Regions from separate parts of the Lentzea sp. NPDC102401 genome, predicted to be linked through region 1. Evidence: riboswitches for the same ligand, from Rfam matches in the RefSeq annotation. Region 1 holds a riboswitch; each other region holds the start of a gene.

Region 1 (5,167 bases):
ACGAGGTGCCGCTCGGCCTCCGACAGCTTGTTCAGGTCGGCGAGGTCCGAGTGCAGGTCGACTTCCTCGACGGTCCACGTGTTCTTGATGGCGTCACGGAAACGCTCGTAGAAGAGCGGGTAGCGCATCGGCCGCAGGGTGAGGTCCATGCCGGGGTCGAGCAGGGCGTTCTGACGGGCGGTGCTGGCAAGCGTGGTCACTGGCAGGCCTCACAGGACTCGGGGTTTTCCAGGGAGCAGGCGATGGCGTCGTCCGACGTCACGACGGGCACCGCCGTGGTGGTGGTCGTCGTGGTCGCCTGCTGGATGCGCGTCGCCGGACGGGAGCGCAGGTAGTACGTGGTCTTGAGCCCGGCTTTCCAGGCGTAGAGGTACATCGAGGAGAGCTTGCCGATCGTCGGCGAGGCGACGAAGAGGTTCAGTGACTGGCTCTGGTCGACGTACGGGCCACGCGCGGCGGCCAGTTCGATCAGCGCCTTCTGCGGCAGTTCCCAGGCCGTGCGGAACAACGACCGCACGTCCTCCGGCAGTTCCGCGATGCCCTGAGCGGAGCCGTCGTCCTGCTTGAGCCGGTTGCGCACGGCCTCCGTCCACAGGCCGCGGGACTTGAGCTCGCGCACCAGGTAGGAGTTGATCTGCAGGAACTCACCGGACAGCGTCTCGCGCTTGAACGTGTTCGACACCTGCGGCTCGATGCACTCGAAGCAGCCGGCGATCGAGGCGATCGTCGCGGTCGGCGCGATCGCGATCAGCAGCGAGTTCCGCAGGCCGTGCTCGCTGACGCGTTCACGCAGAGCACTCCAGCGCTCGGTCTGCGTGGGCGTGACGCCCCACAGGTCGGGCTGCAGATCTCCCTTGGCTGCACGGGTTTCCCGGAACGCCGGGTGCGCACCCGCGGACGAGGCGAGCTCCGCCGACGACTCCAGCGCCGTCAGGTAGATCTCCTCGGCGATGCGCGTCGACAGCTCGCGGGCCTGCGGCGAGTCGAAAGGCAGGCGCAGCTTGAAGAACACGTCCTGCAGACCCATGACACCGAGACCCACCGGGCGCCAGCGCGGGTTGGACCGCGCCGCCTGCTCGGTCGGGTAGTAGTTGATGTCGATCACGCGGTCGAGGAACACGACGGCCGTGCGAACCGTGGAACGCAGGCGCTCCCAGTCGACGGAACCGGCGGTGTCATCGACATGGGCACCGAGGTTGACCGAGCCGAGGTTGCAGACCGCGGTCTCCTCGTCGCTGGTGACCTCCAGGATCTCCGTGCAGAGGTTGGACAGGTGCACCACGTTCGACGGCGACGCGGTCTGGTTGCACGTGCGGTTCGCGGTGTCCTTGAACGTCATCCAGCCGTTGCCGGTCTGGGCGAGCGTGCGGATCATCCGTCCATAAAGGTCACGAGCCTTGACCGTGCGGACGGCGCGGCCGGCCTCCTCGGCGCCGCGGTAGGCGCGGTCGAACTCGTCGCCCCACAGGTCGACCAGCTCGGGGATCTCGTCCGGGTCGAACAGCGACCAGTCCGCGTCCGCCTCGACGCGGCGCATGAACTCGTCGGGGATCCAGTTCGCCAGGTTGAGGTTGTGCGTGCGGCGCGCGTCCTCACCGGTGTTGTCGCGCAGCTCCAGGAACTCCTCGATGTCCGGGTGCCACGTCTCCAGGTACACGCAGGCGGCGCCCTTGCGCCGGCCGCCCTGGTTGACCGCGGAGACCGACGCGTCGAGCGTGCGCAGCCACGGCACGATGCCGTTGGAGTGGCCGTTCGTGCCGCGGATCAGCGCACCGCGCGAACGGACCCTCGACCACTGCACGCCGATGCCGCCGGCGAACTTCGACAGCCTGGCGATCTGCTTGTAGCGGTCGTAGATCGACTCGAGCTCGTCGCGCGGTGAGTCCAGCAGGTAGCACGACGACATCTGGGTGTGCTGGGTGCCGGAGTTGAACAGCGTCGGCGAGCTGGGCAGGTAGGCCAGCGACGACATCAGCCGGTAGAAGTCGATCGCCTCGGTCGCCGTCTGCGAGAGACCGCACGCGACGCGCAGCAGCCAGTACTGCGGCTGCTCGATCACCGAACGCTTCGCGGGGTGGCGCAGCAGGTAGCGGTCGTAGACCGTGCGCAGGCCGAAGTACTCGAACCGCCGGTCGCCTTCGAGGTCGATCGCGTCGTCGAGCTTGCGGGCGTTGGCGGCCACGAACTGCGCGGTCGCGTCGCCGATCAGGCCTTCGGCGTGGCCGAGCGCGATGCTCTGGCTGAAGGACATCACGCCCTGGCGGCGCACTTCCTTCTCGATGAACGCCGCGAGCAGACCGGCGGCGAGCTTGGAGTACTCGGGCTCCTCCGACACGAGCGCGGCTGCCGTCTGGATCGACAGCCGGTCCAGTTCCTCGGTGGTGGCGCCGTCGTAGAGACCGCTGATCGTCTTGGTGGCGACCCGCAACGGGTCGACGTCGTGCAGACCGACCGTGCAGCGCTCCACCGCGCGCACGATCTTGTTCAGGTCAACGGGTTCCAATGAACCGTTGCGTTTCTTGACGCGCATAGTGGTGGTGACCGTGTCGACCGCCGTCACTAGCTCTCTCCTCGCGAGCTCGGGTGGCCACGGGGACAGCGAGGAGTGAACGGGCGCGCGCGACCGCCACGTCCTCCCGCCCTCCCTCGGGGCCGCGGACACCCGCACGCAGGCACGTGCGGGGCGCTGGCAGGTCTTCGGACTCGTGGGCGAGCCTGTCGCCAGGCGCCTACCGGCCGTCGCTTCCCAGACATCGCGATGTCCAGTGCTTTCTGACGGCTTTCGTTCCCACTCACCGCTGCGGGGCAGTCCCGGACTCACACCGGGTTCCCTCTTGCGACGACCGATCTGGAGGATCGGCCGAACCAGCTTCGGAGCACAATACATGGGCGCGGTCGAGCCACGAGCAACTACATCTAGTGGGCGTGTCGCTCAGTTGGCCCAGAGGACGTCGGTCAGGGCGCGCAGGCTGTTGTGGATGTGGAACGACATCGCCAGCGCGGCCCTGTCCTCCTCCCCGTCCGCGATCGCCTGACAGATCACGCCGTACTCCTGCATGGTCACCGCCAGGCGTTCCGGCGAGCGGCGGGCCGCCTGCCGCAGCCGTCGCAGCTGTCCACGCAACGCGCCGAGCGCCTCGCCGAGGTAGGGGTTGCCGGCCGCCTCGTCGATCAACGCGTCCAGCCGCTCGATCAACTCCTCGGGGTCGCCGCCGGCGAACTCGGCGTGCAGGTGCGCGAACCGGGAGCGGTCGTGGGCGCGAGCGCACATCTTGACCGCGTACGTCTCCAACGCCTCCCGCATCTGGAACAAGTGCCTCACGTCGTTCAGCGCCACCTCGGCGACGAACGCGCCGCGCCCCGGCGTGATCCGCACGAGGTTCTCCCGCGCGAGTCGCTGGATCGCCTCCCTGAGGGGCGTGCGGGAGACACCGAGCCGTTCGGCGAGACGCACCTCGTTCAGGTGCGCACCCGGCGCCAGATCCCACGCCACGATCTCGTCGCGCAGCTGTTCATAGGCTTTGAGACTTTGACTCACGATCCCTGTATACACGGCGAATACACGGCTCACCATATATCGCTTGCGGCCAGATCCGGGGAGCTCCACACTGGGCCGCCGATACCGGGGCTGAACGGGTGGTTCATGTTCGATGTGATCATTGCCGGATGCGGTCCGACCGGCGCGATGCTGGCCGCTGAACTGCGGCTGCACGACGTGCAGGTGCTCGTTCTCGAAAAGGAACCGGAGCCCTCGTCGTCGTTCGTGCGCATTGTCAGTCTGCACATTCGCAGTCTGGAAATCCTGGTGATGCGCGGACTGCTGGACCGCTTTCTGGAACGCGGCAGGCAGCGCCCGGTCGGCGGAGCCTTCGGCGCCATCCCCACACCCACGCCCGACGGCCTGGACTCCACGTTCACCACCATGCTCGGCATCAAGCAGCCGACCGCCGAGCAGTTGCTCGCCGACCACGCGATCGCACTGGGCGCCGAGGTCCGGCGCGGTGCCGCGGTGATCGGGTTCGAGCAGGACGACGAGGGCGTGACCGTCGCACTGGCCGATGGCGAGCGGCTCCGGTCGCGGTACCTGGTCGGCTGCGACGGGGCCCGCAGCACGGTGCGCAAACTTCTCGGCGTCGGATTCCCAGGTGAGCCCTCGCGGCACGACACGCTGATGGGCGAGATGAAGTTCGGCGCACCGGAGGACGAGATCGCCGCCAAGATGGCGGAGATCCGCGAAACCAGCAAGGTGTTCCACCTCGGACATTTCGGGGACGGGATTTATCGCGTTGTGGTCCCCTGCTCGGAAGCCACCGAGGATCGCGCGGAACCGCCGACCATCGATGATTTCCGGCGGGAACTGCGCGCCGTCGCCGGAACCGATTTCGGCGCGCACTCCCCGGGCTGGTTGTCCCGTTTCGGTGATTCCACCCGATTGGTCGAGCACTACCGGATCGGGCGGGTGCTGCTCGCCGGCGACGCGGCGCACATCCACCCGCCCGCCGGTGGCCAGGGCCTGAACCTGGGTGTGCAGGACGCGGTCAACCTCGGCTGGAAGCTGGCCGCGCAGATCCGCGGCTGGGCGCCGGAGACGTTGCTGGACAGCTACCACGCCGAACGTCATCCGGTCGCCGCCGACGTCCTGGACAACACCCGCGCCCAGGTCCAGCTGTCGTCTCCCGAACCGGGCGCGCAGGCCGTGCGCAGGCTGCTCACCGAACTGATGGACATCAACGAGGTGAACCGGCGGCTGATCGAGAAGATCACCGCGATCGGCATCCGCTACGACTTCGGCGAGGGCCCCGACCTGCTCGGCCGCCGGCTGCCCGACACCGACCTGGCCCAGGGCCGCCTCTACGACCGGATGGGCCAGGGGCGAGGTCTCCTGCTCGACCGCACCGGACGTCTGGCCGTCGAGGGCTGGTCGGACCGAGTGGATCTCCTCACGGATCCCGTTGCGGCACTGGACGTTCCGGCCGTCCTGCTGCGTCCGGACGGGCACGTCGCCTGGATCGGCGAGGACCAGCAGGACCTGAACGACCACCTCGTCCGCTGGTTCGGCAAGCCGTTCACCGCCTCCTGACGAGCCGTCAGCGCGCGAACTTCTCGATGGCGGCCGCAGTGACCGGGGTGAAGAAGTTGACGAGGTTGCCGTCGGGGTCGCGGAACA
Region 2 (5,167 bases), on a different contig from region 1:
GGGACAGGAACTTCGCGAACGCCTCGATCGAAGCCGCGTTGCGAGGCGACTCCACCAACGCCGCATACGGCAGCGAGAAGAACCGCTTCCCCCGAACCGCGGGCGAGTTGGCGAGCGGGGCGAAGCCCTCCAGGAACGCCTGCTTCTGCTCAGGGGTGTTCGCCTCCCCGTCCGCGTAGTCCACGATCAACACGACATCCGGGTCCCGCTGCACGACGGTCTCCCAGTTGACCGTCGTCCAACTGTCGTTGAGATACCCGAAGATGTTGTCCCCGCCGGCCTTCGAGATCACGTCCTGAGGCGCGGCGTTCTTCCCGGACGTGAACGGCTGGTCCTGCCCGCTGTCGTAGAGGAACACCTTCGGCCGAGGCTTGCCCTCCATCAACCGTCCGGCGGCGGCGATCTGCTCCTGGTACCCCTTCACGAGCTCCTCGGCCTTCGCCTCGACCCGGAAGATCTTCCCGAGGTTGCGCAGGTCCGTGTACAGCGCGTCCAGCGCGGGCATGATCCCGCGCTGCTTCCCCACCCCGTTCCGGCAGGCCTCGGTCAGCTGGTACGTCCCGATCCCCAGAGCCTTCAACGAGTCCGGCGTGAACCCGGTGCTCTCGCTGAACCCGTAGTTCCACCCGGCGAACACCAGATCGGCGTTGACCCCCTGCACGACCTCCTTGGAGATCTTGTCGGACAGGTGTTTCACGCTGCCGAACTCGGCCTTCCACGGCGAGGTCCGCACGTCGACGGTGTCGACACCGGACACGACGTAACCCGCCATCCGGTCCTTCAACCCCAGCGCGAACATCAACTCGGTGATGCCGGTGTCGTTGGTGACCACTTTGGACGGAATCCTGTCGAACGTGACCTGCTGACCGCAGTTCGTGACGGTCACCGGGTCGGACGCGGAGGTGTCCTGGGCGACCGTGGCGCCGCAGCCGGAGATCAACAGCACAGCCGCGCACACAACAGTTCTCAAGGGGTGACCTCCTGGTCGAACAGGAGCTGGGGAACTCCCGTGGTCGGATGCCGCACGACGTGCGCGGTGACGTGGAAAACCTTGGCGATCAGTTCAGGTACGAGAACGTCCACAGGCGTGCCCGACGCGACGATCCGTCCTTCGTCCAGCACGTACAGCCGATCGCAGAAGGAAGCGGCGAGGTTCAGATCGTGCAGAACCGTCAGAACCGTGACGCCCAGCCCACGCGTGAGCCTCAACACGTCGAGCTGATGCCGGATGTCGAGGTGGTTGGTGGGCTCGTCCAGCACGAGCACGCGCGGCTCCTGGGCGATCGCGCGAGCGATGAGAACGCGCTGACGCTCCCCACCGGACAGACTGAGGAAGCTGCGCGAAGCGAGATGCGAAACGTCCACGGTGGACAGTGCCTCGGAAACCACCCGGGAATCACGCGCGGGATCGCGGTCGTGCGGCAGCCTGCCCATCTCCACGACCTCGGCGACCGTGAAGTCGAACTCGACCTGCGACTCCTGGGTCAGTGCGGCTAGGTGGCGGGCGACGTCGTGTCGTTTGTGGACGTTCTCGCCGTCGAGCAGGACGGTGCCGGCGTCGGGCTTGAGCGCCCGGTACACGCAGCGCAAGGTCGTCGACTTGCCGCTGCCGTTGGGGCCGACGATGCCGACGACCTCACCAGAGGCGGTCAGCGAAATGCCGGAGATGATGTTCCGGACGGTGACGTCGTGCAGCTCGACGCGCATCAGCGGCCTCCGAAGACGTAGGACCTGCGGCGCATCAGGAAGATGAAGCACGGCACGCCGAGTGCGGCCGTGATGACGCCCAGCGGCAGTTCCTCCGGCGCCGCGAGCATCCGCGCGGCCACGTCGACCCAGACCAGGAACGACGCTCCGGCCAGCGGTGCGAGGGCCAGGACCTTGCGGTGATCGGCGCCGACGACCATGCGCGTCAGGTGCGGCAGCATCAGCCCGACGAACCCGACGGCACCGCTGACCGCCACCAGCACGCCGGTCATGGCGGCGGTGACGATGAACAGGTGCGTGCGGAACCGGTCGACCGCGACGCCGAGCGTGGTCGCGGTCTCGTCGCCCATCGCCAGCGCGTTGAGCTGCCGCGCCTTGGTCGCCAGGTAGACGATTCCGGCCGCGGTCACGACGGCGGCGACGGGCAGCGACTGCCAGTTCGCCCCGCCGAGGCTGCCGAGCAACCAGAACATCGCGGCCCGCGCCGCCTCACCGCGCGGCGCCTGGAACACCAGCAGCATCGCCACGGCGGAGAACCCGTACGCGAGCGCAGTCCCGGTCAGCACCAGCCGCAACGGTGTGAGCCCTCGGCTCGTGCGCGCGGTGATGTAGACCAGGGCCGTGGCGCCGAGACCGGTCAGGAACGCCCCCACCGACAACGCGTAGACGCCGAGGCCGGACAGGATTCCGAGCGTCGCCACGGCCGTCGCCCCCACGCTCGCGCCCGACGAGATGCCGAGCACGTACGGGTCTGCCAACGCGTTGCGCACCATCGCCTGGATCGCGACGCCGACGGTGCTCAGACCCGCTCCCACGACCGCGGCCAGCAGCACGCGGGGAAGCCGGATGTCCCAGACGATGTGGTACTGCCCGGCGAGATCGGCGGGGATCGTGCCACCGGTCAGCGCCGCCCACAGCAGTTCGAGCGTGAGGTCGAACGGAACGGAGACCGGGCCGAGCGCGACGCCCGCGACGAGGCTGACGGCGAGCACGCCGACGAGCGTGCTGATCTTGGAGAGCACTGGGTCCTTCCCGCAGTCCACGGCGGAGTCGGAAGTTCTCGGGCACCGTGAGCGGGTGTTCGGGCTCGTCCCAGGTGGGACCTACCGTTGCGGGTCAGCGCCGGACTTCGACCGGTCTTCCCCCACGCACGACTGACCCGACCCTACCTGCGAAAACAGAAAGTTCGAAAATTCTCCGGGTGTGATGTCGATCCGGTCCGCGGCCCGTTCGACCTGTGGACGTCACCGAGGAAGACACCGAGCGAGGAGATCCACCGTGAAGTACATGCTGATCATGCGCGCCACCGACGAGGCCTACGCGAACATGGGCGAGTTCGACTTCGACAAGATGCTGGAGATCGTCGGCGCGTTCAACGAGGAACTGATCCGCGCCGGTGTGCTGCTGGCCGCCGAGGGTCTCTCCGAACCGTCCGAGGGCGTCGTCGTCGACTACTCCGCCGAACCGCCGGTCGTCACGGACGGCCCGTACGGCGAGACCAAGGAGCTGTTCAACGGCTTCTACCTGCTCAACGTGTCCTCGAAGGAGGAGGCGATCGAGTGGGCCAAGCGCATGCCGCTGATCGGCCCGGGGTTCAAGACCGAGATCCGGCGCGTGCCGACGATCGACGAGTTCCCGCAGGACAACGAGTGGATCAAGAAGGAGCGCGCGTGGCGTGAGGCCAACGGCCAGCTCTGACCGACGCGCGGAAACGCCGAAGCCCCGGCCGGAAGATCCGGCCGGGGCTTCAAAACGTCAAGCGGATGAACCTCAGCCAGTGCGGACGTTCGACGACACGAGTGCCGCGAGACGGTCGCCGATGGCGTAGGTGGCCCCAGGCGACTGGTGGTCCCTGGTAGCGAGATCAAAGGCCACGGAGGCCTCGATCCGGCGGGCCGACTCGTGCTCGCCGAGGTGGTCGAGCAGCAGCGCGACCGACAGCACGGCGGCCGTCGGGTCCGCGATGCCCTGGCCCGCGATGTCCGGCGCCGAACCGTGCACCGGCTCGAACATCGACGGGTTGCGGCGGGTCACGTCCATGTTTCCCGACGCGGCCAGGCCGATGCCACCCGTGACGGCGGCGGCGAGGTCGGTCAGGATGTCGCCGAACAGGTTGTCGGTGACGATCACGTCGTAACGGCCCGGGTCGGTGACCATGTGAATGGTCGCCGCGTCCACGTGCTGGTAGGCCACGGTGACGTCCGGGTGCTGCAGCGAGACCTCCTCCACGACGCGCGACCACAACGAGCCGGCGTGCGTGAGGACGTTCGTCTTGTGCACCAAGGTCAGGTGCCGGCGCTGACGGTTCGACGCACGCGCGAAGGCGTCCCGAACCACGCGCTCGACGCCGAACGAGGTGTTCAGCGAGACCTCGGTGGCGATCTCGTGCGGCGTGTCCTTGCGGAGCAGGCCGCCGTTGCCCGCGTACGGGCCTTCCGTGCCCTCGCGGACCACCACCATGTCGATCTCCGGCGGGTCCGCGAGCGGGCTGCGGACACCGGGGTAGAGACGAGCCGGGCGGAGGTTCACGTGGTGGTCGAGTTCGAAGCGCAGCCTCAGAAGCAGGCCCCGCTCCAGAATTCCGCTCGGCACCGACGGGTCGCCCACCGCGCCGAGCAGGATCGCGTCGTGCTGGCGAAGCTCTCCCAGCACCGACTCGGGCAACAACTCTCCCGTGGCGTGCCAGCGCGCCGCGCCGAGGTCGTAGCGAGTGATCTCGGCCGCCGGAACGACCTCTCCGAGGACCTTCAGGGCCTCAGCGATGACCTCGGGCCCGATCCCGTCTCCTGGGATCACTGCGAGCCGCATCCACACACCTCCCAGGTGTCAGTCCCCAATTGGTGGGACTACTTTCCTTCGCGAAAGGCTACCGGCATCCAGGCCGCCCGCCGCATGCCGGACACCCCATCGGGGTGTTATCTCCCGTACTGCGGGACACCCACACGGCCCATATCCCACTTTCGAGTGTCACTCGACCGCAGGAACGGGGTCGCGTCAAGGGGTGACGGCAGGCAGTTCCTGGCCGTGACGTGCCGAGAGGCCCGGTTCCCAACGAGGAACCGGGCCTCTCGTGAAACATCCGATCTAGTAGGCGCCGCCCCGGCCACTCGACTTCACCAGGACGACCGACGCGCGGTCACCGTTGGCGTTGTGGTGGTTGAGGACCAGCAGCCCGTCGGACTTGTCGGCCTTCAGCGAGGCCTCGTTCTTGTTGACGACGAGCGCGGTGCCCGGCTTCGCGAGGTACGAGAGCGCCGCGTCGCCGCCGCCCTGCGCCCACAGACCCGGCTTGAGCGGGTCGTAGGACAGGTTGCGGTCGATGACGTCGACGAGCTTGTTCGCGTTGCCCGGCGCGGCGTAGTAGCCACCGACGCCCACGACGTACGAGAGGCGAGCCGTGTCCTTCGTCGCGTCGATGCCCAGTGCGCTCAGCAGCACCGGCAGGACGACGACGTTGGTG
Region 3 (5,167 bases), on a different contig from region 1:
ACGCCCAACTGGACGTCGTCGTGGCGCGCAAGATCGGCGCCCCAGGCCATCCGGAATACGGCGTGGGCGCCGTCACCGCGGACAGCGAACCCATCTACGACCCGAGAGTGCTGCGAGCCCTGAACCTCACCGAAGAGCAAATGGGCCGCACCTGCGACGAGGAACGCGAAGAAGCCAGAAGACGCACGGCCCTCTACCGCGGGGACAAGCCGCTCACCCTCAAGGACCGCGACGTGATCCTCGTGGACGACGGCCTGGCCACCGGAGTCACGGCCAGGGCGGCGCTGCACTGGATCGCCCAGCACGAACCGCGGTCCACGACCCTCGCCGTCCCGGTGGCCGCCAGAGAATCGCTGGCCGCGTTCACGACGCCGGTGATCGCGATCCTTCTCCCGCGCCGCTTCGGCGCGGTCAGCCGCTGGTACGAGGCCTTCGATCAGATCACGGACGAAGAGGTGCTCAGCGCGCTCTCGTAGTGCTCCACCACGGGGAACGGCGAGTAGAAGCGGTGCAGCAGAGCCGACCACTTCGCGTAGTCAGGCCCCTGCCGGAACCCGACGGTGTGCGATTCGACCGAGTCCCAGCGCACGAGCAGCAGGTAGCGCGACGGCGTCTCCAGGCACCGCAGCAGTTCGAGACCGCGGAAGCCCGGCGAGGCGGAGATCAGCTCCCGCGCCTCGCCGAACGCCCACTCGAACTCCTCGGCAGAACCCGGCAGCACGTCCAGCAGGGCGTGCTCCGTGATCACAGCCGGCAGAACCTGATGTCCGAGGCCAGCACGGCCTTGGCACCGATCGCGGCCAGCTCGTCCATCACCTTGTTCGCCTCCTTGCGCGACACCATCGCCCGCACGGCCGCCCAGTCGGGGTTGGCCAGCGGCGCGACGGTCGGCGACTCCAGGCCCGGAGTCAGCGCGATGGCGTCGTCGAGGATCGAACGCGGGCAGTCGTAGTCGAGCATCAGGTACTGCTGCGCGAACACGACGCCCTGGATGCGGGCAGTCAGCTGCTTCTTGGCGGCGGACAGCTCCGAGCCGTGGCGGTGGATGAGGACCGCCTCGGACTCGCAGATCGGCTCGCCGAACGGCACCAGGTCGTGCTGGCGCAGGGTGCGGCCGGAGCCCACCACGTCGGCGATCAGGTCGGCCACGCCCAGCTGGATCGAGATCTCCACGGCGCCGTCGAGCCGGATCACCTTCGCGGTGATGCCGCGGGCCTTCAGGTCGCGGCCCACCAGCCTCGGGTACGCGGTGGCGAGGCGCTTGCCTTCGAGGTCGGAGACCTTCCAGTCGGTGCCGCGAGGCCCCGCGTAGCGGAAGGTCGACGAGCCGAAGCCCAGCGCCAGCAGCTCCTCGACGGAGTTGCCGTTGTCGTCGGCACCCGAGTCGGCGGCCAGGTCGCGGCCGGTGATGCCGAGGTCCAGGTCGCCGGACGCCACGTAGATCGCGATGTCCTTGGGGCGCAGGAAGAAGAACTCGACCTCGTTGTTGTTGTCGAGCACGGTCAGGTCGCGCGGCTCGTGCCTCTGCCGGTAGCCGGCCTCGGTGAGCATGGCGGAGGCGCGTTCAGCGAGCGCGCCCTTGTTCGGGACTGCAACGCGCAGCATGTGAGAAGTCTTCCGTCAGAGGTACTTGTAGACGTCTTCGAGGGTGAGCCCACGGCCCAGCATGAGCACCTGGAGGCGGTAGAGCAGCTGCGAGATCTCTTCGGAGAGCTTCTCGTCGGACTCGTACTCGGCGGCGATCCAGACCTCGCCCGCCTCCTCCAGGACCTTCTTGCCCTGCGCATGGACCCCGGCCTCGAGCGCAGCAACGGTGCCGGAACCCTCCGGCTTGGTGGCGGCTCGTTCGGTCAGTTCAGCGAACAGGGAATCGAAGGTCTTCACGGCACGACATCCTCCCATCCCGGCGACCCCCGTCCACACCGCGGTCGCATCTGTCCCAGGCCGTGGACGCGATCTGTCCTGCATGGACACCCGGTAGCGTGAACTTCTGTGTCTGAGTTCGCCGAGGTCCTCGAAGCACTCCGCCGCGTGCGCGGAATCAACCCGTTCTTCGCGCTCGACGTCGGCCGCCCGGACGAGTCCTGGCTGCCGGGAACGGCGCTGCTGGAGGGCCCGGCGCTCAGGACCACGATCGACGCCATCGCGATCCGGTACAAAGCGGAAGAACCACGCGTAGCGGCCAGCCTGTTCTTCCTCAGCTACACGGCGCGGCTGCTCAGCCCGCTCACGGCCGCGGGCATCCCGATCGACGTCCGCCCGGAGAACCTCTGGTGGCAGCACCACCCGGCGAACGGCCTGAGCGTCCGCATCGACCAGCCACGACTGGGCCCGGAGGCCGCCCAAGCGCTCGCACCGGTGGTGGAGGCGATCCAGGACGTGACCCCGGTGGCGCGTGGATTGTTGTGGGGCAACGCCATGTCGAACATCGCGGGCGCGCTCAAAATGGTTGTGCGCGCACGCATGCTCACCGCCGAGGAAGCGGAAGAACGCGGCGAACGGCTCATGAGCGCCCCGCCGTTCGAACAGGCGGGGGAATTTCTGACTTTTCCCGGAGAGGTCTCGTTCCGGCGTCGGTCGTGTTGTCTCTACTACCGCGTCGCCGCAGGTGGGAAGTGTGGTGACTGTCCACTCGTGAAGTGAGGAACGCAACAACTCTTATGGCCGGTTGTGCTTAACGGGCCGATCAACTTACGGTGCACGCGCCGCAGTGACGGGAAGCCGGTGAAAATCCGGCGCGGTCCTCGCCACTGTGACCGGGAAGCGATCCCCGCCGAGCACGTCACTGGCCCTCGCGAGAGGGCTGGGAAGACGCGGGGGCAGCGTTGATCCGGGAGTCAGGAGACCGGCTGCGGCGCCGCAAGGAGAGTTGACCTTCCACGAGGTATGGAGGAGCCCGTCATGACGAGCCCCGCAGCAAGCCTGTCCGCCGTCCGCGTGCCCAAATGGGCCTTCGCCGTCTCAGTGCTCGGCCTGATCGTCACCTACCTGGTCCTGCAGGAGAACGGCCTCGCGCTCGGCGCGGGTTCCGAGTTGCTGCACGAGTTCTTCCACGACGGGCGCCACGCGCTCGGCGTGCCCTGCCACTAGATCCCCCGATCCCAGGCAGGGAAGACATGACGACGACGTACAAGTCCCTTGCGCTGCGCGGAGTCGCGGCCGGCGGTGTCGCCGGTGTCGCCTCCGCGCTCGTGCAGCTCCTGGTGACCGAGATCCCGATTCGCGCCGCGCTCGCGGTCGAGGAGGCCCGGGAACCCGCCGGTGAGGCCGGCCACCCGCACGGCGGCGAGGAAGAGCTGGTCAGCCGCGGCGCGCAGATCGCGGGCGGCATGCTCGGCGTGGTGATCGTCGGCATCGCGGTGGGCCTGGTGTTCGCCACGGCCTACGCGCTGTCGAAGCGCTGGTTCACCGGCAGCACGCCGTTCAGCCGCAGCTTCGCGTTCGGTGCCGCGGTGTTCGGTGCCGTGGCATTGCTGCCGTGGCTCAAGTACCCGGCCAACCCGCCCGCCGTGGGCGACCCGGAGACGGTGAACTACCGGACCGCGCTCTACCTCGGTGTGGTGGTGGCCGGTCTGGTGATCGTGTGGGCCGCGAGCTGGCTCGCCGAACAGCTGCGCGCGCAGTCGCAGCCGGTGCGGACCACGGCCGTGCTGCTCGCGGTGGCCGCGGCCGTCGCGGTGGTGCTGCTGGCGTTCCCCGCGCCGCCGGACACGATCCCCGCGGACATGCCGGTGAACGTGCTGTGGCAGTTCCGCCTCAGTTCGCTCGCCCAGCTCGCCACGCTCTACGTCGGCATCGGCGTGGTGTTCGGCCTGCTGATCGACCCGGCCGCGCGCAGGGCCAAGGCCCCTGAGAAGGCCGCTGTCGCCTGATGGTGTGGGGTGGCCACGCGGCCACCCCACACCCGTCTAAAGAGACTTCAGGACCTCGGCGTCCACGCCGACCAGCGAGTCGCGGAAGATCCGCCGCTCCCCCGCCGCCACCTCGACGTCGCACGGCACGACCAGCACGGTGCACCCGGCCGCCACCGCCGCGGCCACTCCGGTGGGCGAGTCCTCGATCGCCACGCACCGCGCCGCGTCCACTCCCAGCAGCCGTGCCGCCTTCAGGTACGGCTCGGGCAGCGGCTTGTTCAGCCCGTCCACCTCGTCGCCGCACACGGTGACGTCGAACAGGTCCCGCCCGATCGTGTCCAGCGCGACCTCGGTCAGCGAGCGCTCGGTCGACGTCACGAGAGCCATCGGCACGCCCGACGCGCGCACCGCCCGCAGGGCCTCGGCTGCGCCCGGACGCCACGGCAGGCCCGCGCGGAACACCTCTTCGGTGCGGCGGGAGATCCAGGCGGCGCCGTCGGCCATGTCGGCCTCGGTGGGCTCGATGCCGACGTCGGCGAACAGCAGGCGCATCGTCGTCGGTACGTTGCTACCGACCATGCGTTCGCGGGTGTCCGGGGAGAGCACGCCGCCCAGCTTCTCCGCGTACTCGTAGAGCGGGATGTCCCACAGCTTCTCGGAGTCCAGCAGCGTGCCGTCCATGTCCCATAGGACACCGTGAAGATCAGACACAGCCAGGTCAGACATTGAAGTACTTCGCCTCCGGATGGTGCGCCACGAAGGCGTCGGTGGACTGTTCCGGGTGGAGCTGAAGTTCCTCGGACAGCGAGACCCCGATGCGCGACGGATCGAGTAGCTCGACGACGCGCTTGCGGTCTTCCATCCCGGGGCAGGCGCCGTAGCCGCGCGCCGCTGTGGCCGAGTGTGAAGTACTCCTCGGCGGCGACGGTGCCGCCGGTGGGCCGGACGAGTTCCTCGCGGACTCGCTCGTGCCAGTACTCGGCCAGCGCTTCGGTGAGCTGGACCCCCAGTCCGTGGACTTCCAGGTGCTCACGATACGCGTTCTCGCCGAACAGTTCGTTCGCGTGGCCGGCGATCGGCGGGCCTGTCGTCACGAGACGGAACGCGATGACGTCGACCTCGCCGGACTCCTTCGGGCGCCAGAAGTCGGACAGGCACGACCTCCGATCCCTTCTCCGGCGCGGAAAAGTGAACCGGAAGCGCTCAGCGGACGAGCTGGCGGGTTCTTCCAGAACGACTAGATCGTCGCCGTCGGAGACGCACGGAAGTAGCCGCGGACGACGGCGGCGTGGGCAAGAACACCTTCCGCGGCA

Evidence for each region. Region 1 has a riboswitch for cobalamin ahead of ACIRG5_RS00700 (ribonucleoside-diphosphate reductase subunit alpha). Riboswitches for the same ligand answer to the same signal wherever they lie in the genome.
Region 2: it holds a riboswitch for cobalamin, as region 1 does, so the genes downstream of both, ACIRG5_RS18505 (FecCD family ABC transporter permease) here and ACIRG5_RS00700 (ribonucleoside-diphosphate reductase subunit alpha) in region 1, are expected to answer to the same signal.
Region 3: it holds a riboswitch for cobalamin, as region 1 does, so the genes downstream of both, ACIRG5_RS09265 (CbtB-domain containing protein) here and ACIRG5_RS00700 (ribonucleoside-diphosphate reductase subunit alpha) in region 1, are expected to answer to the same signal.

What each region holds. Positions count from the first base shown of each region.
Region 1 covers NZ_JBIWKS010000001.1:136,217-141,383, forward strand. The annotation lists gene ACIRG5_RS00695 (ribonucleotide-diphosphate reductase subunit beta) at 1-200, opposite strand, end outside; gene ACIRG5_RS00700 (ribonucleoside-diphosphate reductase subunit alpha) at 197-2,560, opposite strand; cobalamin riboswitch at 2,671-2,885, opposite strand; gene ACIRG5_RS00705 (GntR family transcriptional regulator) at 2,933-3,538, opposite strand; gene ACIRG5_RS00710 (FAD-dependent monooxygenase) at 3,644-5,080, shown strand; gene ACIRG5_RS00715 (VOC family protein) at 5,088-5,167, opposite strand, start outside.
Region 2 covers NZ_JBIWKS010000004.1:703,375-708,541, forward strand. The annotation lists gene ACIRG5_RS18495 (ABC transporter substrate-binding protein) at 1-970, opposite strand, end outside; gene ACIRG5_RS18500 (ABC transporter ATP-binding protein) at 967-1,707, opposite strand; gene ACIRG5_RS18505 (FecCD family ABC transporter permease) at 1,707-2,729, opposite strand; cobalamin riboswitch at 2,762-2,881, opposite strand; gene ACIRG5_RS18510 (YciI family protein) at 2,986-3,405, shown strand; gene ACIRG5_RS18515 (3-isopropylmalate dehydrogenase) at 3,478-4,515, opposite strand; gene ACIRG5_RS18520 (S8 family peptidase) at 4,792-5,167, opposite strand, start outside.
Region 3 covers NZ_JBIWKS010000002.1:805,437-810,603, reverse strand. The annotation lists gene ACIRG5_RS09290 (phosphoribosyltransferase) at 1-476, shown strand, start outside; gene ACIRG5_RS09285 (antibiotic biosynthesis monooxygenase family protein) at 437-748, opposite strand; gene hisG (ATP phosphoribosyltransferase) at 745-1,605, opposite strand; gene ACIRG5_RS09275 (phosphoribosyl-ATP diphosphatase) at 1,621-1,884, opposite strand; gene ACIRG5_RS09270 ((2Fe-2S)-binding protein) at 1,993-2,643, shown strand; cobalamin riboswitch at 2,714-2,848, shown strand; gene ACIRG5_RS09265 (CbtB-domain containing protein) at 2,902-3,090, shown strand; gene ACIRG5_RS09260 (CbtA family protein) at 3,117-3,872, shown strand; gene ACIRG5_RS09255 (HAD family hydrolase) at 3,909-4,535, opposite strand; partial or broken gene ACIRG5_RS09250 (vitamin B12 dependent-methionine synthase activation domain-containing protein) at 4,573-5,167, opposite strand, start outside.